2 regions of the Enterococcus sp. AAFC-DPL-5146 genome follow, and region 1 is predicted to be linked to the other one. Evidence: a T-box and tRNA genes for the amino acid it is inferred to sense, from the RefSeq annotation. Region 1 holds a T-box; the other holds one or more tRNA genes.
The links. A T-box is a leader RNA that pairs with one kind of tRNA and senses whether it is charged. The one in region 1 lies ahead of leuS (leucine--tRNA ligase), so its partner is inferred to be a tRNA-Leu.

Region 1 (11,107 bases):
TTATTTATATCAATAAAATCAGTTATTTTTTCATTTTCTACTTGTAATTCTTTCGTAGTTGATTCTAACGTTAATGAGGACTCAGTTTCAGAAATTTTTGAAGAACTTGAAGTTTTTTCTTCTTCCGATGATTGGACCGTCGAGATTATTTCCTTATCAATTCCTTCTGATTCTAAAGCGTAGGACCAATCAAATGGAACAATTGTCAATATAAAGATACTAATAAAAATCAATCGACTGTTTTTCTTCATGATGGTCCTCCCTTGCTTTTTATAAAAATCATATAGAGAATATTTCTCGCCTCTATTCCATTGTATTGTACTTTTAGTGTGATTTCAATTTAATAACGATAGTTTTTTTATAAATTATATATTTATTTTATATTTAAACGAAATTTATTTTTAGCTTTATATCTAAAAAGTACACTCTAGACACCTTTATCCTTTTTTCTGTAAATATTAAGTTTTCTTTAAGCTGTTTTACTCACCTTAATTCCACAGTAACATTTTTATTTATTTCTTTCATATTGGTTTTTAAACGGAACATAGTGACGGAGTAAACTACATAAAGAGTAGACTAAAACTATCTATATTTTAGTCTACTCTTTATATTTTTTATTTTAATGCAAGTATGTCCAGATAATTTCCTATCTTTTTAACTACTTGTTGTTGATTAACGATTAAAAATGTGTCAAACATTTTTTGTAGAAAAAATCGATCATGAGAAACAACTAGCATCGTCCCTTTGAATTCTTCTAATATCTCTTCGATTTCTTCTCTAGTTTCAATATCTAAATGGTTCGTTGGTTCATCTAGAAGCAGAAAATTAATTTCACTATACATCAGTTTAGCTAATTCTAAACGAATCTTTTCACCACCACTTAAAAATCGAACTTGTTTCATGACATCATCACTATAAAATGAATACTTTGCCAAAAAACGCCGACTTTCTTGTTCACCTAGTGAACAAGCTTGACTGAATACTTGTAAGATTGTCTGCTTAGGGTTTTCGTATTCAATAATTTGAGGTAAATAACCGATACGAAGATTTGTCCCTTGTTTGATTTCACCGTTATCTAGTTGTTCTAATTTTAAAGCCAGTTTCAGTAATGTGCTCTTTCCTACACCATTTTCTCCTATGATCGCTGAATGATCTTTCCAAAATAAAGAGAATGTTGCTTGATCAAATAGTTTCCGCCCATCATAACTTTTGGTGACGTCTTTAAATTGCAAAACTTCCTTACCAGAACGCTCTGTTTCTTTAAATTTTTTTCCTATTTTGTTTGTTTCTTCTTTAGGTTTAGGGATTTTCTGGATTTTTTCTAAGCGTTTTTCAAGTTCTTTGGCTTTTTTAAAGAATTTTTCATTATCTCCCTCATGTCCCCACTGTCTAAAACGACGAATAGCTAGCTTCATTTTTTGAATTTCTTTTTGTTGAGTAGCAAAATCTCTTTTCAATTTTTCAAGCTGAACTTCTTTTTGTTTTTTATACTCAGAATAATTCCCTTTATACTCAAGTATATGCCCGTCTTCTATTTCCATAATTTTTTCCACTGTATGATCTAAAAATAAACGATCATGAGAAACAATCAAATAAGCCGTTTTCTCATGCTTCAAGTAGCCTTCCAACCAATTAATTCGTTTAACATCTAGATGATTAGTCGGTTCATCCAATAATACAAGATCATTTTCTTGCAATAAGATTCTGGCTAATGCAACGATTGTTCGTTCACCACCGCTTAATTCTGAAAGTTTTTTTGTTAATACATGATTAATCGTTAAACCATTGGCAATCATTTCCAATTTACTTTCCATCTCATAACCGCCAGCCTGTTGAAACTCTTCTTGTTTTTGACCATAACGAGTCAATATTTTTTCCAAGTTACATTCTGGATCAGCCATTTGGCTTTCTAATTGTACTAATTGTCTTTGAATCTCCTTTAATCTTGTAAACGTTTCTAATAAATATTCCTCTACAACTTGTTCAATAGCTTCAGGCATCTGGGCTAAGTAACCAATTCGTCCATATTTTTTACAACTGACAGTTCCTGAATCAACTGTTTCTAATCCTGCAATAATTTTTAAAATGGTTGATTTACCTGAACCATTTGCACCAATCAATCCAATTTTTTCACCTTTATTGATCTGTAAATTTAATTCCTTAAAAAGTGGCACAGTACTATAATTTTTTGTGATTTTTTGTAATTGTACTAACATTTTTCCCTCTTTCTGCCATTCAGACAGATAAACATACATGAATTTTATTGTCTTTTATAAACACTATAGCTATTTTTAAAATACACAAAAAAAGCTGAACAAAATCTTCTGCTCAACCTTCACTATTTACTAATTAGCTATAAATCACCTGCCGTTTGATTATCCACGGTCTCTTTTTATCTACTGAAATCAGTAAAACAAAAACTGATTTTCCTTGTTATTTTATGACTAATTATATTTAAGTAAATAAGTCTGAATGGTCTGTTTTATTCAATTAATTATCCCTTTTTAGGCACACTTGTCCCTTGAGATAAAAAATTGGAAATTATAACATGACAAAAAGCTAGATACGCTATGACATACGAAAAGCTTGCTGTTATTTTTGACATGTTGACCATTGTACTTATTCACCACCTTTGCCATTTCTTATTAGTATTGTAGCATGGTACGTTAAATTACGCAAAATCAGTTTGTTACTTTCTCTTTGAATAGCATTTTCGACAATTTTCTAGCGTTCTTTTTCGTGAATATAATAAAACAGAGATACCGATTTTATTCAGCATCCCTGTCTGTACTTCATTAATTAGCTACGATATTCACTAATTTATCAGGAACAACAATTACTTTACGAACCGTTTTACCATCGATAAAAGATTGAATTTCTTCAGTTGCTAATGCTTGTTTTTCTAATTCTTCTTTACTTAAACCTCGTGCTATATTTACTTTTGCACGAACTTTTCCATTCACTTGGAAAACAACTTCGACTTCATCTTCAATTAAAGCTGATTCATCAAAAGTTGGCCAAGGAACATTCGTCAAACTTTCTTCATTACCAAGGATTGCCCAAAGTTCTTCCCCAATGTGAGGAGCAATCGGAGCTAATAATTGGACGAAACCTTCAATATATTCATATGGTAGTACATCAACTTTATTGGCTTCATTAACAAAGACCATCAATTGAGAAATAGCTGTATTAAAGTGTAGATTTTCCATGTCTTCTGTCACTTTTTTTACTGTTTGATTATACACTTTAGTTAAACGCCCATCATTTACTGTCGTGATACGGTCACGCATTTTATCATTTTCATCAACGATTAAACGCCATACTCGATCCAGGAATTTGCGGCTTCCTTCAAGACCGTTTTCACTCCAGGCAATTGAAGCATCCAGTGGACCCATGAACATTTCATACATTCTTAGGGTATCTGCACCATATTTTTCAATGACATCATCAGGATTTACAACGTTTTTCAACGACTTACTCATTTTCGCTGGCGCTTCTTCTAATTCTTCACCCGTTTCACTATTTACCCAAACAGCATCCCGTTTTTCTACAAGATCCGTAGGAACTAATACACCACGGCTGTCACGGAAGCTTTGGCCTAAAATCATTCCTTGATTATATAGCTTTTGGTATGGTTCTTTTGTCGGTACAACACCGATATCATACAAGAATTTATGCCAAAAACGAGCATACAACAAGTGAAGTACAGCATGTTCAGCTCCGCCGATATAGATATCTACTGGCAACCAGCGTTCTAATTTTTCATAATTAGCAAGCTCATGTTTATTATGTGGATCAATATAACGCAAGTGATACCATGAACTTCCAGCCCACTGAGGCATTGTATTGGTTTCACGTTTGCCTTTTTTTCCTGTTTCAGGATCAACAACATTAATCCATTCAGTGATATTTGCAAGGGGAGATTCGCCTGTCCCACTTGGCTTAATATCATCTGTTTTTGGAAGTGTCAATGGTAATTCAGATTCTGGAAGAGTTGTCGTTGTACCATCTTCCCAATGAATTACTGGGATTGGTTCTCCCCAATAGCGTTGACGAGAGAACAACCAGTCACGTAAACGATAACTGATTTCTTTCTTCCCTACGCCTTTTTCTTCTAGCCAGACATTCATTTTAGAGATTGCTTCTTCTTTGTTTAATCCATTCAGAAAATCAGAATTAATGTGGCGTCCATCACCTGTGTATGGTGCTTTTTCTACATCTCCACCTTCCACTACTGGAATAATATCAATGTTGAATGCTTTGGCAAATTCATAGTCACGATCATCATGAGCAGGAACAGCCATAATTGCTCCTGTACCATAAGAAGCTAGTACATAATCAGCAATCCAAATTGGGATTTCAGCACCATTTACAGGATTCACTGCATACGCTCCTGTAAACACACCAGTCTTTTCTTTTGCTAAATCTGTTCGGTTTAAATCAGATTTTTTTGAGGCAGCATCAATATACGCTTCCACTGCAGCTTTTTGTTCTGGTGTAGTAATTTTTTGAACTATCTCTAACTCAGGAGCCAAAACTGTATACGTTGCGCCAAACAAGGTATCTGGACGAGTAGTGAAAACTGTAAATTCTTCCTCTTTCCCAGCTACTTTAAATGTTACATTAGCGCCTTCTGAACGACCAATCCAATTACGCTGCATGTCTTTGATGCTTTCAGGCCAATCAACTAAATCTAAATCATCTAGTAAACGGTCTGCGTAAGCGGTAATTTTCAGCATCCATTGACGCATTGGTTTTCTCACAACATCATAGCCGCCACGCTCACTTTTCCCATCAATTACTTCTTCATTTGAAATAACTGTTCCAAGTTCTGGTACCCAGTTTACAGCCACTTCTGCTTCATAAGCCAAACCATGTTCATATAATTTAGTGAATATCCATTGTGTCCACTTGTAATACTCTGGATCTGTTGTATTGATTTCTCGATTCCAATCGTAACTAAAACCTAGAGAATTGATTTGACGTTTAAAGGTTTCAATGTTTTTTTTCGTAAATTCTGCAGGATCATTCCCTGTGTCTAGTGCATATTGTTCTGCTGGCAAACCAAAAGCATCCCACCCCATTGGATGTAACACACTGTATCCTTGGCTTCTTTTCATTCGCGATAAAATATCTGTTGCTGTATATCCTTCTGGGTGACCTACATGCAGACCTTGACCAGATGGATAAGGAAACATGTCTAATGCGTAAAATTTCTTTTTATTTAAATCATCATGGGTAGTAAAGCTGTTATGCTTCGCCCAATATTTTTGCCACTTTTTCTCGATTTTCTTGTGATCGTAACTCACGTATTTTCTCCTCCTATTTTGTATAACTTTTTATTAACGTTGGTTAATGATTGTCACTTTTATTGTATGTAGATTCGCCTTCTACACTTTTGAGAGACAATAACTTGATGGTGTTTAACAATAAAAAACGTCCTACAGGAAAAAAATCCTATAGGACGTGTGACTAACAACGTGGTACCACCTAAATTTACTTACATTTATAAATGTAAGCCTCAACGCTGTAACGGTCGTCACCGATTTTACTTACTAAAGATCAGACGAATGCCTAGTTTAATCTAGCTATTCAGTAAAATAACTCAAAGGCGAGTTCGAAAGCTTCTGTGCGTATTTTCACCAACCATACGCTCTCTAAAACATGGTTCTTTCTACTATTCCTTCTCACTGTTTATCTATCATTGTGTGTTACTATACTACCAAACTTCTCTGCTGATTTCAATCGTTTTTATTTAACTTTCAGTTTTTGTCCGATATAAATTGTATCACCAGACAAACCGTTCAATTGTTTGATTCGCTGGACACTCGTACCATAATTTTGTGCAAGACCCCAAAGTGTGTCGCCACTTTTTACTGTATGAGTTGTTCCGTTTTGACTACTACCTTGATTATTAGAAGTATTACCAGAACCTGCTGTATTGCCTTGACCTTGTTTAACAATCAAACGTTGACCTGGATAAATAATATCTCCGCTTATCTTGTTCCACTGACGTAAGTTCGCAATACTTACCCCATTTGCATTAGCAATAGCCCACAAGGAGTCTCCTGATTTGACTGTGTAATACGAGTTTGTTGTCCCTGTACTTCCAGTCCCACCTGTATTGCCGCCTGAATTACTGTTGCCAGTATTTCCACCTGTGTTGCCTCCGCCGCCTGTACTGCTGCCTTGTTTAACAATTAAACGTTGACCTGGATAAATAATATCTCCGCTTATCTTGTTCCACTGACGTAAGTTCGCAATGCTTACGCCATTTGCGCTAGCAATTGCCCATAAGGAATCTCCTGATTTTACAGTATAGTACGTATTTGTTGTACCTGTATTACCAGATCCGCCTGTGTTACCTCCAGTGTTGCCTCCACCGGTATTTCCACCTGTGTTGCCTCCGCCTGTATTACTACCTTGTTTAACAATCAAACGTTGACCTGGATAAATAATATCTCCACTTAACTTGTTCCATTGACGTAAATTGGCAACACTTACGCCGTTTGCATTAGCGATTGCCCATAAGGAATCTCCTGATTTTACAGTATAGTACGTATTTGTTGTACCTGTATTACCAGATCCGCCTGTGTTACCTCCAGTGTTGCCTCCACCGGTATTTCCACCTGTGTTGCCTCCGCCTGTATTACCAGAACTTTTACCAACAATCAGTTTTTGACCTACATAGATAACATCACTAGAAAGTTTATTCCAGCTTTTAATATTTGCAATTGATGTTCCATACTTGGCAGCCAATCCCCATAAACTGTCACCAGCTTTTACTGTGTGAACTACATCTTGGGTTGTGTTTCCACCGCCTGTATTGCCGCCAGTGTTACCTCCACCAGTATTTCCACCGGTATTGCCGCCTCCAGATGAAGGCGTGTCATATTGCGTTAAATTATACGTTGTAATAATATTATTCAACTTCGTATTATAGCTTGGATCCGTTGCATAACGTCCTGTTAACCATGCAGTTGCATCTTTATATGAATTTGTATTGCTTTTCCATGCACCAGAATAGTAGTAAACACCAGCTTGGAATGAGGTGTTTTTTAAAACGTATGCATTATCGCCAAATGATTCTGAATATGAAGGATATTTTCTAAAGGCAGCATCGACTTGAACCCACTGTCCATTGATTACTTCCCATGTTTTCATAGTAACAGATTGACCTTGATAACTTCCCTTGATCCCAAATAAATTATGATTTGGTGCCGCAGATAACGTACTTCTTCCCCAATCACTTTCAAGAATCGCTTGGGCCATCATCACGGAAGCATATAAATCATTCGTTGCAGCAACAGATCTTGCATGACCTGCTATTTCAGCGATAAAAACATTTGTATCAATGTTTCTAGTTTGCGCTGAAAGTCCTGAACGCATCATAAGTTCAGGTGTTTTAGCTTCTTGTACTTCAGTCGTAGAAGAATCAGTTGTTTCAGTTGTTTTTTCGGTAGGCATAGTTGACTCAGTACTTTGTGTTGTTTCTGATGTATTTAATTCTGATGATTCTTGTGTTTCAGACAGTTCCTCGCTTGAAGAAGTCTCTGATGTTGTTGTCTGATTTTCTTGTGTCATCGAATCGTTAGAGTCAGTCGTCGTTTGTTTTTGAACGGCTTCTGTATGTGTGTTTGCATTTGTTTCTGAGTAACTTACTTGTGCACTTGGTGTCTGCTCTTCTGCTGCTTCAGCGATTTTTGGTGCTGCAATCGGTGCTGCAATAGACGAAACCACTAACGCAGAGCTAAGCACAGTTGTTCCTTTTTTTAACTGATCGTAAGCAAGCTTGTTCTGTTCCGCTTTCCTCCGCTCTTTTCTTGATGTCTTGTACTTATCCATAATATGTCCTCCATATTTTCTAAAAAAAGTATACCTTGAATTTTATTATACCCTTTTTTTAAAGAAAATAGAAATACTTTTTAATTTTCTGTTCCATAATATATAAATAAACATGTAATTTATTTCTCCCTTATTTTTTTATGATACGCTTCTCCTTTTATTCTACTTAAGGAATACTAGGTCTCAAGACTGATGACTTTCTTTACCTTAGGCTGATTTTTTTATTAAGTACTTGTTATTACTTCCAAAAAAAATTATAGTTGATAAGAAGCAACTGAGTTACAAAGTGAAATGGGGGAAAAAAATGAACAAGGAACACTTTTTAATCGAATTGAAAATTTACTTAAAACCTCTGACTAATCAACAACAAATGTTTATCTTAAACAAGTACGAAACAATTTTTGATGAACGTTTGGCTAATGGCGAAACAGAAGAACAGATTGCAAAAAATTTAGGTAAACCAAGGAGTATCGCTGAAGAAATCTTACAAGAATTTGATATAACTGTGCCTGAAAAAAAACTTGAACGTAATGGTTGGCAAGAAATTCAGCCAAACATAAATAATAGCTATTATCATGAAGAAGCACCTGAACATCCATATGATGATACTTATCAATCGTATGAACGACCTCATCGTAGTGGTTTCGCTAGATTTTGCCAGGTTATGGGGATACTCTCACTTAACTTCCTTTTAGTATTTTGGTTTATTTTTGCTTTTGTTATGGTCTTTTTTTCTTGTTGGTTAATTGCTATTGTTTTTTTATTCTCACCAATTTTGGGAGGAATCTCAGTCATTGCTGGTGTTAATGATGCAACAATGTTCCAGCTTTTCTTTAGTATTTTCCTTGCTGGCGCTGGAGTTATAGGAATATTAATTTTAACGCCCTTAACTAAATTGTTTGGAAATGTGCTAAGACGTTATCTGCAATGGAATATTCAAGTTTTAAGAGGAGAGATTTAGTATGAAAAAAACAACTGCTTTTTTTCTAAGTATCGGTGTCGCAACTATGATTATCGGCGGCATAGGCAGTGCTGTTTATTTTAAACGGGCAGAACATTCTATGACTGACACAAAAAAACAAAGTTACGAGTTAAAAAATAAAGAAAGCATCAAGGAGATTCATTTAACACTTTCAGGAAATGCCGATTTTTATATCTATACTGAGCATTCAACTAAAGTTGAAATGACTACCCGAAGCTCTGTGCCCATTTCCTTGAGCAGTTCTTTAGATGTGAAAGAGCAAAAAGATCAGTTACTGATTTCCACAAATAGCGATAAAAAAAAGGCGGATTTTGAAGGATTTGAATTCGAGCTTTTTAATAGAGGATCAGCTGTGACATTATCGATCCCTGAAAGTACTGAACGCTTGATTATAGATGGCAACGCTAAAGGTATGATTAACCTTTCAAAGGTGACTACAAAAGATGTATCTATTAAGCTGAATGATGCAGATATGGCTATTAACAACATCAACACTGAAAAATTAGCACTTGAAACCAGTAACGGAGATCAGAACGTCTATGCAGATGTACGTACAGATAAAGCAACTTTCACTTCAAAAAGCGGAGATATTCAAATCAGTGAATTCACCTCACCTGATTGGATTGCCACTAGTAAGTCAGGCGATATTTCGCTAAATACAGTGAATGGAGTCTCAAAAATAAACAGCACAAATGGAGATATCCAAGCAACTAATCTTAAAGGAGAGGTTGCAGTAACAACGACTAACGGAGAATTTTCACTATTTGGAACAGCAATTCCTAAAAAGTTAACAGTTGAATCTCAGCAAGGTGACATCACATTACATACTGAAGAGATTTTGTATGATATTATGATTAAGACTAAAACTAACTTAGGTGATAGTACTATTTTTGGGAAAGAGAGCACTTCTTACAAACGGGGAAAAGGATCGAAAATAGTTGACTTACAAACCAAATCTGGTGATATCTCTGTCGAGGGTCCTTCAAATTTTGAAGACGAAGAGAATGAATAATTTTCGGTTAACTTAATTCAAAAGCCTATACAAAACTTTTAATGTTTTGTATAGGCTTCTTTTTTGAAATGCCTCAGATGTGTTCTTATTTATTTGATGTTATAATTAAGTTTATTGGAATCTGAAAGGAACGATTATGAAAAATAAATTATACTATCAATTTGCAGGAAGTTGTTTTTTAGTTGTCTTTATGTTTTTAGGCTACGTAGTTCGTTTTTACCCTGAATGGATAAATGGTTTCGATCAATCCATCACGACCCTTGTAAGGGCACCATATCCTTCTGCAAATCAATTTTTTATTTGGTATACAAAGCTTGCTGATCCTTTAACCATTGGTATCCTAACTTTAGCGATTGCGTTTATACTGTTTAGAGGAAAATATTATGCGGAAATGCTCTGGCTTTTTATTAACACAGCGTTAATTGCAGGTTTAGCTAACCCTGCAATTAAATTATTATTTATGCGCCCACGTCCAACTTTAAATCATTTAGTAACTGAACATAGTTACAGTTTTCCTAGCGGACATTCTACTGGAAGTACGCTATTATACGGAACGATTATTTTATTACTGCCACAATTTATTAAACAAAAAAAACTTTGCCTGTCCCTACAGATTTTACTAGGCCTAGGTATTTTTCTAATTGGAATTAGCCGTATTTACGTAGGTGTTCATTTTCCTAGTGATGTACTAGGCGGTTTTTGTTTTGGTTTAGCTTGGCTATTGATGACATATCCGATCTATTTAGAAAAACGATTTGTTTGGCGCTTTAAAAATAAACAAAAATAGAAAGAAGAAGAAGAATGGCTGAATTTATCTATACAGAAGATCCAAATAAACGATACAACACATGGAATTATGCCTTACGCCAGCAGTTTGGCGGAAAAATTTTTAAAGTTCCTTTAGATGGTGGATTTGATTGTCCAAACCGTGATGGAACTGTTGCTAAAGGCGGCTGTACATTTTGCAGTGTTTCAGGATCTGGTGACATGATTATTGCTCCAAAAGATCCATTACCCATTCAATTTCAAAAAGAAATTCAAATGATGCATAAAAAATGGCCGAATGTGGATCAATATATCGTTTATTTTCAAAATTTTACAAATACTCATGCACCAGTTGATGTGATTCGCCACCGTTTTGAACAGGTTCTAAATGAAAAAGGCGTTGTGGGCATTTCAATCGGCACTCGTCCTGATTGTCTTCCAGATGATGTTGTTGAGTACCTGGCTGAACTGAACCAACGTTATTATTTATGGGTGGAATTAGG
Region 2 (11,107 bases), 730 kb from region 1:
ATTGAGTTTGGTTTGGAATTAAGGTTCCTGTTGTTGATAGTTTTTCAACGATTGTTTCTTTTTTTACTTCACCTGTTCTAACAGTGATTGCTTTACTTTTTCCGGAATTTCCTTGAACAAGCAAGAAAATAACGATGGCAATAACTATGACTGCAAGAATACCGAAAATTGTTTTTTTCTTCATACATTTCAGCTCATTTCTACTAATTTTATGACATGCCGTCATTTATGTAAGTTTACTCTCTTTCTAATGAAAAGTCTAAGATTAGTTTTAATGTTTTAACTATTCCTAAATTGATGATTTTTGGAAAATAAAAATACGAAATAAGTAGTGAATTTACTCATTTCGTATTTTTTATAAATTATTTTTGGTCTCAAAAATTACTAAAAACGAATAGTAATTCCAATAATAATCCCAATTCCCAAAAGTTCAAACATGATTTTCACCTCCAATGATTAGTTTTAATGTTTATTTTAACCATCCTTAGATGGAAATACCATAATTATTTATCGTTCTAAAAGTTAGATAAAAGTTACCTTTAGTTTATATTATAAGATTTCATTATCTTTGTCAAGAATATTCTGACAATTAAAGCTGATTATTTGAAAGAATTATTTTTGTGAAAATGGAGAATAGTTCAAAAGTTTTTCGTCAGTTGTATTGTGTTCATTTTCTATTGATACATCTTCTGGGTAAATAATGTGATTCAAAAAAACTCTTTTTGAGAAACTCTTTTTGTTTCTTGCGTTATAATAAATAAAAGAATGCTGAAAAGGAGATAGGACAATGAAAGAATTTGTCTACGCAATCAGTGATATACATGGAGAATATGATTTATTTGAAGAGTTAGTTCAGTATTATGACGAGTCTATGCATCAATTGGTCCTAATTGGTGATCTAAACGATCGAGGACCAAAAACAAAAGAAAGTTTCCTACTTGGAAAAGAATTAGTTGAAGTCTATGGAGCAGTTTATCTTAGAGGAAACCACGAAGAATATTTACTGCAGTTTTTAAATAAACCTGAAGATTGGTTTACCAGTTATGTCCGTAATGGGGGAAAAGAGACAATGGAAAGTTTGCTTCATAAAGGAGCTGCGGAAGAGTACTCACCAACAGAAATTGCCATGATGATTCGCAGCCGATACAAAGAGTTAATAGACTTTTTGACACAACTTCCATTGTATTTTGAGTGGAATGACTATATCTTTGTTCATGCAGGTGTCGACTTAACGAAAAAAGATTGGCATGAAACTAGTTCTCATGATTTTATCTGGATTAGAGAGGCTTTTCATAAAGGGAAGAACAAGACTGGTAAAAAAATTGTCTTTGGTCATACGATCACACCAATGCTTCATGGGGATATGGAAACGACAGATTTATGGCTTTCTGATGATAAAATCGGCATTGATGGAGGAGCTGTTTTCGGTGGTTCTGTTCATGGTGTGATTTTCGACCAAAAAGGGATTGTACAAGACATTGAATACCAAAATTTAAATGGACCATGGCAGCCTGATTTTTAACTGTTCATTTTTAGTAGAATCTTTTAAAGCCTTTTTAAGCTTTTACCTCTTCCTATATTTCAAAGGGGAAATATGCTAAAATGAAAGAGTATGCTAATGAAGAGAGGTATGAAAATATGGCGGAATCTTATAACCAAGAAGTAGTTGATTTACTTCAAAAAGAATTGACAGAATATCGTCCCAAACAAATAACTACAGTGCTGACTTTGCTAAGTGAAGGAAACACTGTTCCTTTTATTGCCCGTTACCGTAAAGAGATGACTGGCAGTTTAGATGAAGTGCAAATTCGTGAAATCGAAGAACGCTATACGTATTTAGGCAATCTAGAAAAACGTAAAGAAGAAGTCTTAAGACTGATTGAAGAACAGGGCAAACTGACGGAAGAATTGGCTAAATCCATTCAAAAAGCCACAAAAATGCAGCAAGTAGAAGATCTATATCGCCCGTATAAACAAAAGCGACGCACAAAAGCTACCATTGCTAAAGAAAAAGGATTAGAACCTTTAGCTGACTGGTTAATGAGTTTTCCAGCACAAGGGGATGTAGTAGTAGAGGCTGAACAATATGTCGATCTAGAAAAAGAGGTTGATTCAGCTGAAATGGCATTACAAGGTGCTCATGAAATCATAGCTGAACGAGTATCTGATGAACCGAAGTTTCGTTCATGGATTCGTGACTTCACTTTTAAACATGGTCAGTATGTCAGCACCGTCAAGGATGAAGAGAAAGATGAAAAATCCGTTTATGAAATGTATTATGATTTTTCTGAACCAGTAAGTAAAATGGTTTCTCATAGAGTTTTAGCGACGAATCGCGGCGAAAAAGAAGACATTTTAAAAGTGACTCTTTTAATAGAAGAAGATAAAATTAGTTCTTATCTGGAGCGCCAATTGATTGGAGATAATAAGCAATCGCCAACGGCTGCTTATGTTGAAACAGCTTATCTAGACAGTTACAAACGATTTATTGGTCCAGCAATTGAGCGTGAAATTCGCAATGAATTAACTGAAAAAGCTGATGAACAAGCGATTAATATCTTTGGTGAAAACTTACGTAATCTGTTGCTTCAGCCACCATTAAAAGGGAAAGTGGTCTTAGGATTTGACCCAGCTTATCGCACAGGTTGTAAACTAGCTATTGTTGATGCTACTGGGAAAGTTCTAGCTATCCAAGTGATTTATCCTCATAAACCAGCTTCAGGGGAAAAACGTGCTGCAGCCGGTCCTGCCTTTAACAAGTTGATTGAAGATCATCAAGTTGAAATGGTAGCTATCGGTAATGGAACAGCTAGCCGTGAATCAGAATTGTTTGTGGCAGAGCAGTTAAGACAAATCAAACGAGAAGTTTTTTATGTGATCGTTAATGAAGCAGGTGCCTCTGTTTATTCCGCAAGTGAAGTAGCACGAACAGAATTTCCAGACCTTCAAGTAGAAGAAAGAAGTGCTGTTAGTATTGCTCGACGCTTACAAGATCCATTAGCTGAATTAGTAAAAATCGATCCTAAAGCAGTCGGAGTTGGTCAATACCAGCATGACGTTTCTCAAAAACGTTTAGCAGAGCAATTGGATTTTGTCGTAGAAACAGCAGTTAACCAAGTTGGTGTCAATGTAAATACAGCTAGCGCTCAACTATTGCAGCATATTTCTGGATTAAATAAAACAACCGCTCAAAACTTAGTCACATATCGTGATGAAAATGGAGCGTTTACAGCTCGTAATCAAGTGAAAAAAGTTCCTCGTTTAGGACCAAAAGCCTATGAACAAGCGATTGGATTCTTGCGGATTCCAAATGGAAAAAATATCTTAGACAATACAGGAATTCATCCTGAAAGTTACGATATTGCCAAAGGAATACTAGAAAAAGCCAACGTTAAACTAGCAGAGCTTGGAACCTCAGAAGCTGCTGAAAACATCAAAGGCTTATCTTTGAAGCAACTTGAAACAGAACTGTCTATCGGAACGGAAACATTAAAAGATATTGTTGCAGCTCTAGTTCAACCTGGAAGAGACATGCGTGATGAAATGCCTGCACCTCTTTTAAGAAAAGATGTCCTATCGATGGAAGACCTTAAACCAGGAATGGAGTTACAAGGAACGGTTCGTAATGTAATTGATTTCGGTGCCTTTGTAGATATCGGTGTAAAACAAGATGGATTAGTGCATATTTCTAAATTAAGCGCGAAGTTTGTTAAGCACCCGACAGATGTTGTTGCTGTAGGAGATGTAGTTACTGTTTGGGTGGAAGATGTCGATATGAAGAAAGGGCGCATTAGTTTAACGATGTTGCCGCAAACTGAAAGGAAAGATTGATTTTGAATCGTTTTTCTAAAGAAGAAAAACCAACAAAACAAGAATTAACAGATGAAGAATTACAAAAACTGGTAGAAGAAATCTCAGTCACTTCTTTTGGGAAAATTTTTCGACACAAAGCATATTTTAATCGGCGTTTAAAAACAACGGGTGGACGGTATCATTTAGGTTCTCATAATATTGATTTTAATCCAAAAGTTTTTGAGATTTATGGTGAAAATGAATTGATAAATGTAATCAAACATGAACTCTGTCATTACCATCTTCATATTGAAGGTAAAGGCTATCAACACAAAGATATTGATTTTAAAACATTATTAAAAAAAACAGGTGGCAGTCGATATGTTCGTCCTTTAGTAGAACAAAAACCGCGGTCCTATCATCAATATCAATGTGAAAAATGCGAAACCTTGATTTTAAGAAAACGTAGAATCAATATACAACGTTTTGTTTGCGGAAAATGCCGTGGAAAGCTTGTGGAATTAAGTCCAAATAAATAAGTAGTAATCGGACAGGCATAGATAAAAGCCGTCAGATTAGAGAAAGAAAAAATTACGAAAATGACAAGAAAAACAGGATTTTCACTATAAAGATCCGTTGGTTTACTGTGTTTTACAACAATCTTTACTTTACTTCGATTACATTAATTTCATTAAAGTGATGTAATCGAAGTAAAGCGGAGTTGTTGTTTTTTCTCGTCATTTATAAGGCAGGGATGAGGACATGATTCAGCACTGGAATGAAGTTATCAACTATTTAGCTGCAAAAGAAAAAATGACTGGAAACTATGATTTAGCTATCTTAGCTGGAAATAGTCTCCCTTATCTTGCAGATGAGATGATTCATTTATATGAACAAAAAAGAGCTTCTGCATTTATGCTTGTAGGAGGTGTCGGTCATGCCACACCATTTTTGAGAGAGAATTTTAAAAACTGGGGAATTAATGTTAGTGATGCTAGTGAAACGGAAATGTATTTGGAGTATTTCAAGTTAAACTATCATTTAGATACAGATCTATTTTTAACTGAAACTAAATCAACAAATTCTGGTGAGAATGCGGTTTTTGCATTGAATAAGGTAAAAGAAGCTGGTTTGAATCCTAGAAATGTTTTGTTGTTAGAAGATCCTATGTTGCAAAGAAGAATCAAAGCAACATTTCAAAAAGAATGGCAAGAAACCAATGCGCAATTCACTAATTGTGTGCCAATTGTTCCTATTGTCAAAACTATTGAGGAAACGATCACTTTTGAAGACGACCGTCTTAACGGTTTATGGAATAAGGATTATTTTCTTTCTCTCGTTTTAGGTGAAATTCGTCGATTAAGAAATGACGAAAATGGATATGGACCCAATGGAAGTAATTATATAGGTGTGGTGGAAATCCCTGAATCTGTTCAATTGGCTTATGAAGAACTGTGTCAGGTGTATGAGTATAAACAGAAACGATAGTTGGAAATTCTAGGAAAGATTTTGTTGCGGCGAAGAACTATCTAAAGAAAACTAAAATACTTGATAGAAGTAATAAAGATTATTACTTTGCATTAAATGTTGAATACTTGAAAAATTTGCTTGGCTATTTGATAACTGGCGAAGCTTTTTACATGAAAAACATTCATACGTACATTAATTTACTTGAGTTTGTTGGTGATAAACAAACATAAAATGCAGTAAAAGAAGAAGTGAAAATTTTAACATATAATAATAGTTACACCGTAAACATGGAGAATAATGATTTTCCTGTAGGGGTATTAAAATGAAACTTCCATGACAAAAACTATTGTGAGGCAGTTTAGTAAGAAGGTGGCATACTTCTACTCAAATATATTACAAGTTTAGACTGATGAATACTTAAAAGTAGAATCAAAGAGGGCAAGTAGTAAATAGCTGCTGATGAGTTGGGTAAATGGTCAGAAGGTGTAATTGCTACAGTAATCAATTGATGTAAAAGCCTACACTGATGAAGAAAAACTGCAAATTACCAATGACTACGGTTTAAATATGTCTGGGAAAGTAAGAGGTCTTTTATATGGTGCTGATCCAGAGATAAAATCATTTATTGAAGTTCATTATCAGAATGATGATGTTATAGCACGCTCAGATATACTTAAGAAGAAAATGGTACTGGAAAATTAATAGAGAAGAATAGTGTGGAAGTGTTCAGTTACATAGAGCACTTCCATTTTTTTATTGACAAGAAATTTTTGTTATTTTATTTTTTAACGCATGATATTTACTTGTGATTTATTGTAATGTATAATTAACTTTTAGGTAGGTGGGGGATAATTGGAGAAAAGAAAAATTATTGTTATTTCTTTAATAGTTACAATATTGATTATAGGAATCGGTGGGAAAATGTATATGGACAATAATAAAAATGAACAAAAAGAGCTAGGTGTTAAGAAGGAAATTGCATTATTCATAACTCAAACGTATGAAGATATAAAAGAAATTGAGTTTGGCAGATTTTCTCAAATAAAAGAAACGGGTACTTGGCATGTAGTTGTGATAGTTAATTCTAATTCAATTATCCAATTTGATTTAAACGAATTAGAAAAGAAGGATGATTTTCATTTAGCTTATAATAAAAATGATTTTCATTTAGAAAAGAGAGAGAAAAAAGATTCTTCTTTAGATTTAAGTAATATTAATATAAATTATGGAGGAGAGTATGGTAACCGATAAAGATTATAATTACCTAGCTGACAAAGCCTATGCCGGAGATGTTGCAAGAGAAGAAAAAGAAGGACGCCTTCCTGTAAAAAATGGGCAAATCTTTGAAGATAAAGATTTGTCTCAAGATTATAAAGTACTAAAAGTGGAAGACAACACAGAAAACGGCATGCAAGCTATGGCAGTAGCTCCTATAAAAAATGGAAAGGTAGACACATCAGAGGTTGTCATTGCTTTTGCAGGTACAAACTTTGGAGATTCAAAAGATCGAGCAACGGATATACAAACAGTTGCTGGAGGAGATAAACAGCTAGCTCTAGATCCCTATAATAAAACTGATGGACAAGCAATCACTGCCCAAAATTTCGCAGATGACATAAAAGCAAAATACCCGAATGCTATAATAACGACGACAGGGCATTCTTTAGGTGAATATCTAGCGCTAATGATTGCAGCAGAAAATCAGTGGCGAAACGTTGGCTTTAATGGTCCAGATCCATACGGAATATTATCTCCAAAAGCAAAAGAATGGATCAAAAATAATCCTGGTATGTTAACCAATTATCGTAATCGTGGAGATAGTGCCATTGGTAATTTAATGGGAAATGGAACTGGGGCACAGATTAAAGTAAGTCTTGAATTGGGTTTAGATAATCCACTAACTTATCACAGTTTAAGCGTATGGAAGTTTGATAATAAAGGGAATTTAATCATTCCTAAAAATGGCTACAATAAAAAGGCAATACAAGAGCAAGCAGAACGTCAATTGAAAAATCAATTTATTTTAAGCATGTATACGTTAGAATTATTGAAGAAAAAATTTAAGTCCAGTAGCGGAGGCCTTTCAACGAATGAACAAATTTATTTGAATAACAGTCAAGCACTAGCTGTTGTTCAATATACCTCTTCTGAATTTGAAGTAGTGATGACTAATACGGTTAAAATTTATCAAGATGGGACAACAGAATTAGAAGAACTGTGGCAGAAAATGTATTCAAAAGCATTTAGTGATGTCCCTGATTTGAGCCATGGAGAAGTAATGGAAGTATTGGAATCAACAGGTAGCTCAGAACATAGTATTGTAACAGAGCCGAGTGAATTATTTAGAGAAAAGATAGCTAAAGCAAAAAAAATGAATGAACAATTTAATCAGTTAACTTCTGAAATTAGGGGCAAAATAGCCGAATTAGTTCAAAGAGACCAAGAATTAGCTCGACAATTGGGGTAATGGAAAGTGATCAGATGGATAAAGAAGAGCAACTAGTAAAAGAGTATCAAAATAATAGACGGAAATTAGAAGAACAAGAAGATGATATCAAACATTTTCAGAGACAAGGACAACAAGTAGCAGAAGATGCTTATTCAGAAATCCGTTATTTATTATCTGATATTACTGAGAACGATGAAGTGTTAAATGAGACTCGAATGGAATTATCTCGTTTGGAAGAAGAACTGATGCTAGCACTAGACAAGGAAAAGAAAAAGGTGCTGAATCGGCAAGAAGAATTAGAACAAGGATATCGGAAAGAGTTGCAGAGGTTAAAAAAAGGGGATTGATATGTTAGAAGCGTTAGAAAAAATAATGAAAGAATATAGGAAAAATGTCCAAAAAACTAAAATAAGAGCAATTGGTCGTTCTGGGTTTCAGACTAAAGAACTGAAGAAAGAGAAAACGATGCGACTAGGTGAACAAGAAAGTAAATCTGGACAAAAAGCCATTTCAAAAGCAACAACTGGGTTACAAGAAACAGTAAAAGGTCAATTTGGGAAGAAAGTAATACAAGTATTCGATAAACAAAAACAAACACTGGATTCTTTTTGAGTGGTTTTGCAATAATAACTCTTGAAATCCTTTCTGTAAATCATAGTAGTAAGTATAGCTGTCACAGCTAATTACTTCTATCGCAGAAAAAAGCATTCTGATCAGTTAATCATCTGGCTAGGCTGTTTTCTGTATGAAAATGATTTATGGGGAAGGGTGAAGGAATACAGATATACAAAAAGAAATTAACTGATGAACAGTTGAAAGCAATTGATCTATTGATTAAAAAGTCACAAATGGGCATGACAAATAAGCAAATTACTGAAGAAGTTGGAGTTTCAACAGTTTTTTATATGCTTGGATGAAAAAGCCAGAGTTTAATGATGAATTTCTAAGTCAATCAGCTATTCTAAACGGAGCCACTATTCAATTTGTTTATAGCTATTTCTATGCAGTCATAGAAGAGACTGAATAAATAACGACATTTAACAAAGAACGCATTGAGCCTAAAGGCTGGCGCGGTCTTTTTAACAGTAAATATCTTTGAGAATATTGACAAAAACAGAAGCGTATTCTATCATAGGCTTACGTGGCTAGTGTAGTTTTTTACTGAATTCTCTACATGAAACAAGTAGTTATTATAACTGATATTATTATATGAATTGCGGTCATGGCGGAATGGCAGACGCGTCAGCTTGAGGGGCTGGTGGGAGTAATCCCGTGGAAGTTCGAGTCTTCTTGGCCGCATAAAAGATAAAAAAACCTTTTTCTATTTTAAAAGAAAAAGGTTTTTTTATTTTTTATTCTTTAACAGCTTTAAACAAAACTTGGAAGAAGTATGCTAATCCCACAGTAATGATGATATGACCCAGTCCAGCAATACCTGAAATAGCTGCTGATTCAGGATAAGCCAACACTTGTAAAATACCACGAACAATCATCATTAACAATGTTATTCCCAATCCCATATTGTATATAATGTAGAATTTCTTATAGTTTTTTTCTTTAGTTAATTGGAAGTTCTTTTCTAAAAGTAAAACAATTAAGAAAAAGAACATGCCTAAAATCAAAATATGAGTGTGTAAGACACCCAGTTGTGTTTCACCAGTAAAATCATTCCATTTCGTAAATTCACGATAAAAAATACCTGCTAATAATCCAAAAATCATATAAGACATACTAACTCTAACTAATTTTTTCATTATCCACCTCTAAATATATTATTCAAACATCTTAACTATAGCAAAGTTGTTTTGGTATTTCCATCTGAATGCTTAGAAGCGCTTATTTCTAAAGTTACACATAATAGTATGCATTTCAGATACGCTTTTTCTTTCCATCTTATATAATGTAATGAAAGACGAAGATAAAATGGAGTGATACATATGACAATCAAGCGCACTTGGTGGAAAGAAGCAGTTGGTTATCAGATCTATCCAAGTAGTTTTATGGATACAAATGGTGACGGTATTGGTGATTTGAATGGTATTCGCTCAAAATTAGACTACCTTAAAGATTTAGGAGTGGGATTTATCTGGATTACCCCTATCTATGAATCTCCTAATGTAGACAATGGATATGACATCAGTGATTATCAAAAAATACTTGCAACCTTTGGAACGATGGAAGAGTTTGACTTATTATTGAAAGAAGCCCATGAAATGGGAATCAGGATTATTATGGATTTGGTTATTAATCATACCTCTAATCAGCATTCTTGGTTTTTAGAATCAAGATCTTCTATTAAAGACGATTATAGAGACTATTATATTTGGGCTGATGGAAGAATGGGTGGTCCACCCAATGACTGGGTTTCGATTTTTGGCGGTTCTGCTTGGGAATATGATGAAACGACCAATCAATATTACCTACATGTTTTTGCTAAAGAACAACCAGATCTTAATTGGGAAAATCCTCGCGTAAAAAGAGAGCTATTTTCAATGATTGATTGGTGGCTAGATAAGGGAATTGATGGCTTTCGTGTTGATGCAATTTCTCATATAAAAAAAGCCCCTTTGGAAACAAAATCTACAAATGATCCATTCGATTCATTCAAAAATGTTCCTGGAATTGAAATCCACTTGGAAGAGTTAAGAGATATTTTTAGAAAAAGAGATATCTTGACGGTTGGAGAAGCCAATGGGGTTAGTGCAGAGCAAGCTTCCCAATGGGTAGGAGAAACAGATGGCTATTTCAATATGCTATTTGAATTTGACCACATATCACTTTGGAATAAAGACGAACAAGAAACATTGGATGTGGTTCATTTCAAACATGCGATCACTAGATGGCAAGAAGCTTTAGCAGATGGCAAAGGTTGGAATGCACTGTATATGGAAAATCATGATATTCCAAGATCTGTGTCAAGTTTTGGTAGTGAAGAAACGGTATTTTGGAAAGCATCGGCCAAAGCCTTAGCCTTAACATTTCTCTTACTGCAAGGAACTCCATTTATTTATCAGGGACAAGAAATTGGCATGACGAATATGCCATTTGCTTCAATCGATGATATTGATGCAGTAGATACCAAAAATTTTTACCATGAAATGATCCATGCTGGGGTTGATCCTGTAAAAGCAATGAAAGTGATTCGCAGAACAGCAAGAGACAATTCACGAACACCAATGCAATGGACAGCGGAAGAATATGCTGGTTTTTCAAAAAGAAAACCATGGATGGTGATTAATCCAAATAAGCAAGAAGTTAATGTCTTAGATGAACTAGCTGATTCAGACTCTATTTTAAATTTTTACAAAAAGGTTATCCAGTTAAGAGCTGAAAATGAAGCATTGATATACGGCAACTATAAACTTTACTTACCAGAGCATCCGCAACTATTTGTGT

Region 2: it encodes a tRNA-Leu, which carries the amino acid that the T-box ahead of leuS (leucine--tRNA ligase) is inferred to sense. The anticodon was not compared.

What each region holds. Positions count from the first base shown of each region.
Region 1 is NZ_CM177103.1:2,530,456-2,541,562, forward strand. Features, by position in the region: gene AC4BB2_RS11585 (fibronectin type III domain-containing protein) at 1-251, opposite strand, end outside; gene abc-f (ribosomal protection-like ABC-F family protein) at 615-2,216, opposite strand; gene leuS (leucine--tRNA ligase) at 2,796-5,309, opposite strand; T-box leader at 5,458-5,700, opposite strand; gene AC4BB2_RS11600 (LysM peptidoglycan-binding domain-containing protein) at 5,752-7,845, opposite strand; gene AC4BB2_RS11605 (DUF1700 domain-containing protein) at 8,150-8,806, shown strand; gene AC4BB2_RS11610 (DUF4097 family beta strand repeat-containing protein) at 8,808-9,839, shown strand; gene AC4BB2_RS11615 (phosphatase PAP2 family protein) at 9,976-10,626, shown strand; gene mnmL (tRNA modification radical SAM protein MnmL/YtqA) at 10,641-11,107, shown strand, end outside.
Region 2 is NZ_CM177103.1:1,802,013-1,813,119, reverse strand. Features, by position in the region: gene AC4BB2_RS08255 (efflux RND transporter periplasmic adaptor subunit) at 1-184, opposite strand, end outside; gene AC4BB2_RS08250 (metallophosphoesterase) at 788-1,522, shown strand; gene AC4BB2_RS08245 (Tex family protein) at 1,639-3,831, shown strand; gene AC4BB2_RS08240 (SprT family protein) at 3,834-4,331, shown strand; gene AC4BB2_RS08235 (YdcF family protein) at 4,555-5,280, shown strand; gene AC4BB2_RS08230 (hypothetical protein) at 6,115-6,513, shown strand; gene AC4BB2_RS08225 (alpha/beta hydrolase family protein) at 6,500-7,729, shown strand; gene AC4BB2_RS08220 (hypothetical protein) at 7,744-8,058, shown strand; gene AC4BB2_RS08215 (hypothetical protein) at 8,060-8,323, shown strand; gene AC4BB2_RS08210 (hypothetical protein) at 8,470-8,628, shown strand; tRNA gene AC4BB2_RS08205 (tRNA-Leu) at 8,928-9,010, shown strand; gene AC4BB2_RS08200 (DUF2871 domain-containing protein) at 9,064-9,465, opposite strand; gene AC4BB2_RS08195 (glycoside hydrolase family 13 protein) at 9,649-11,107, shown strand, end outside.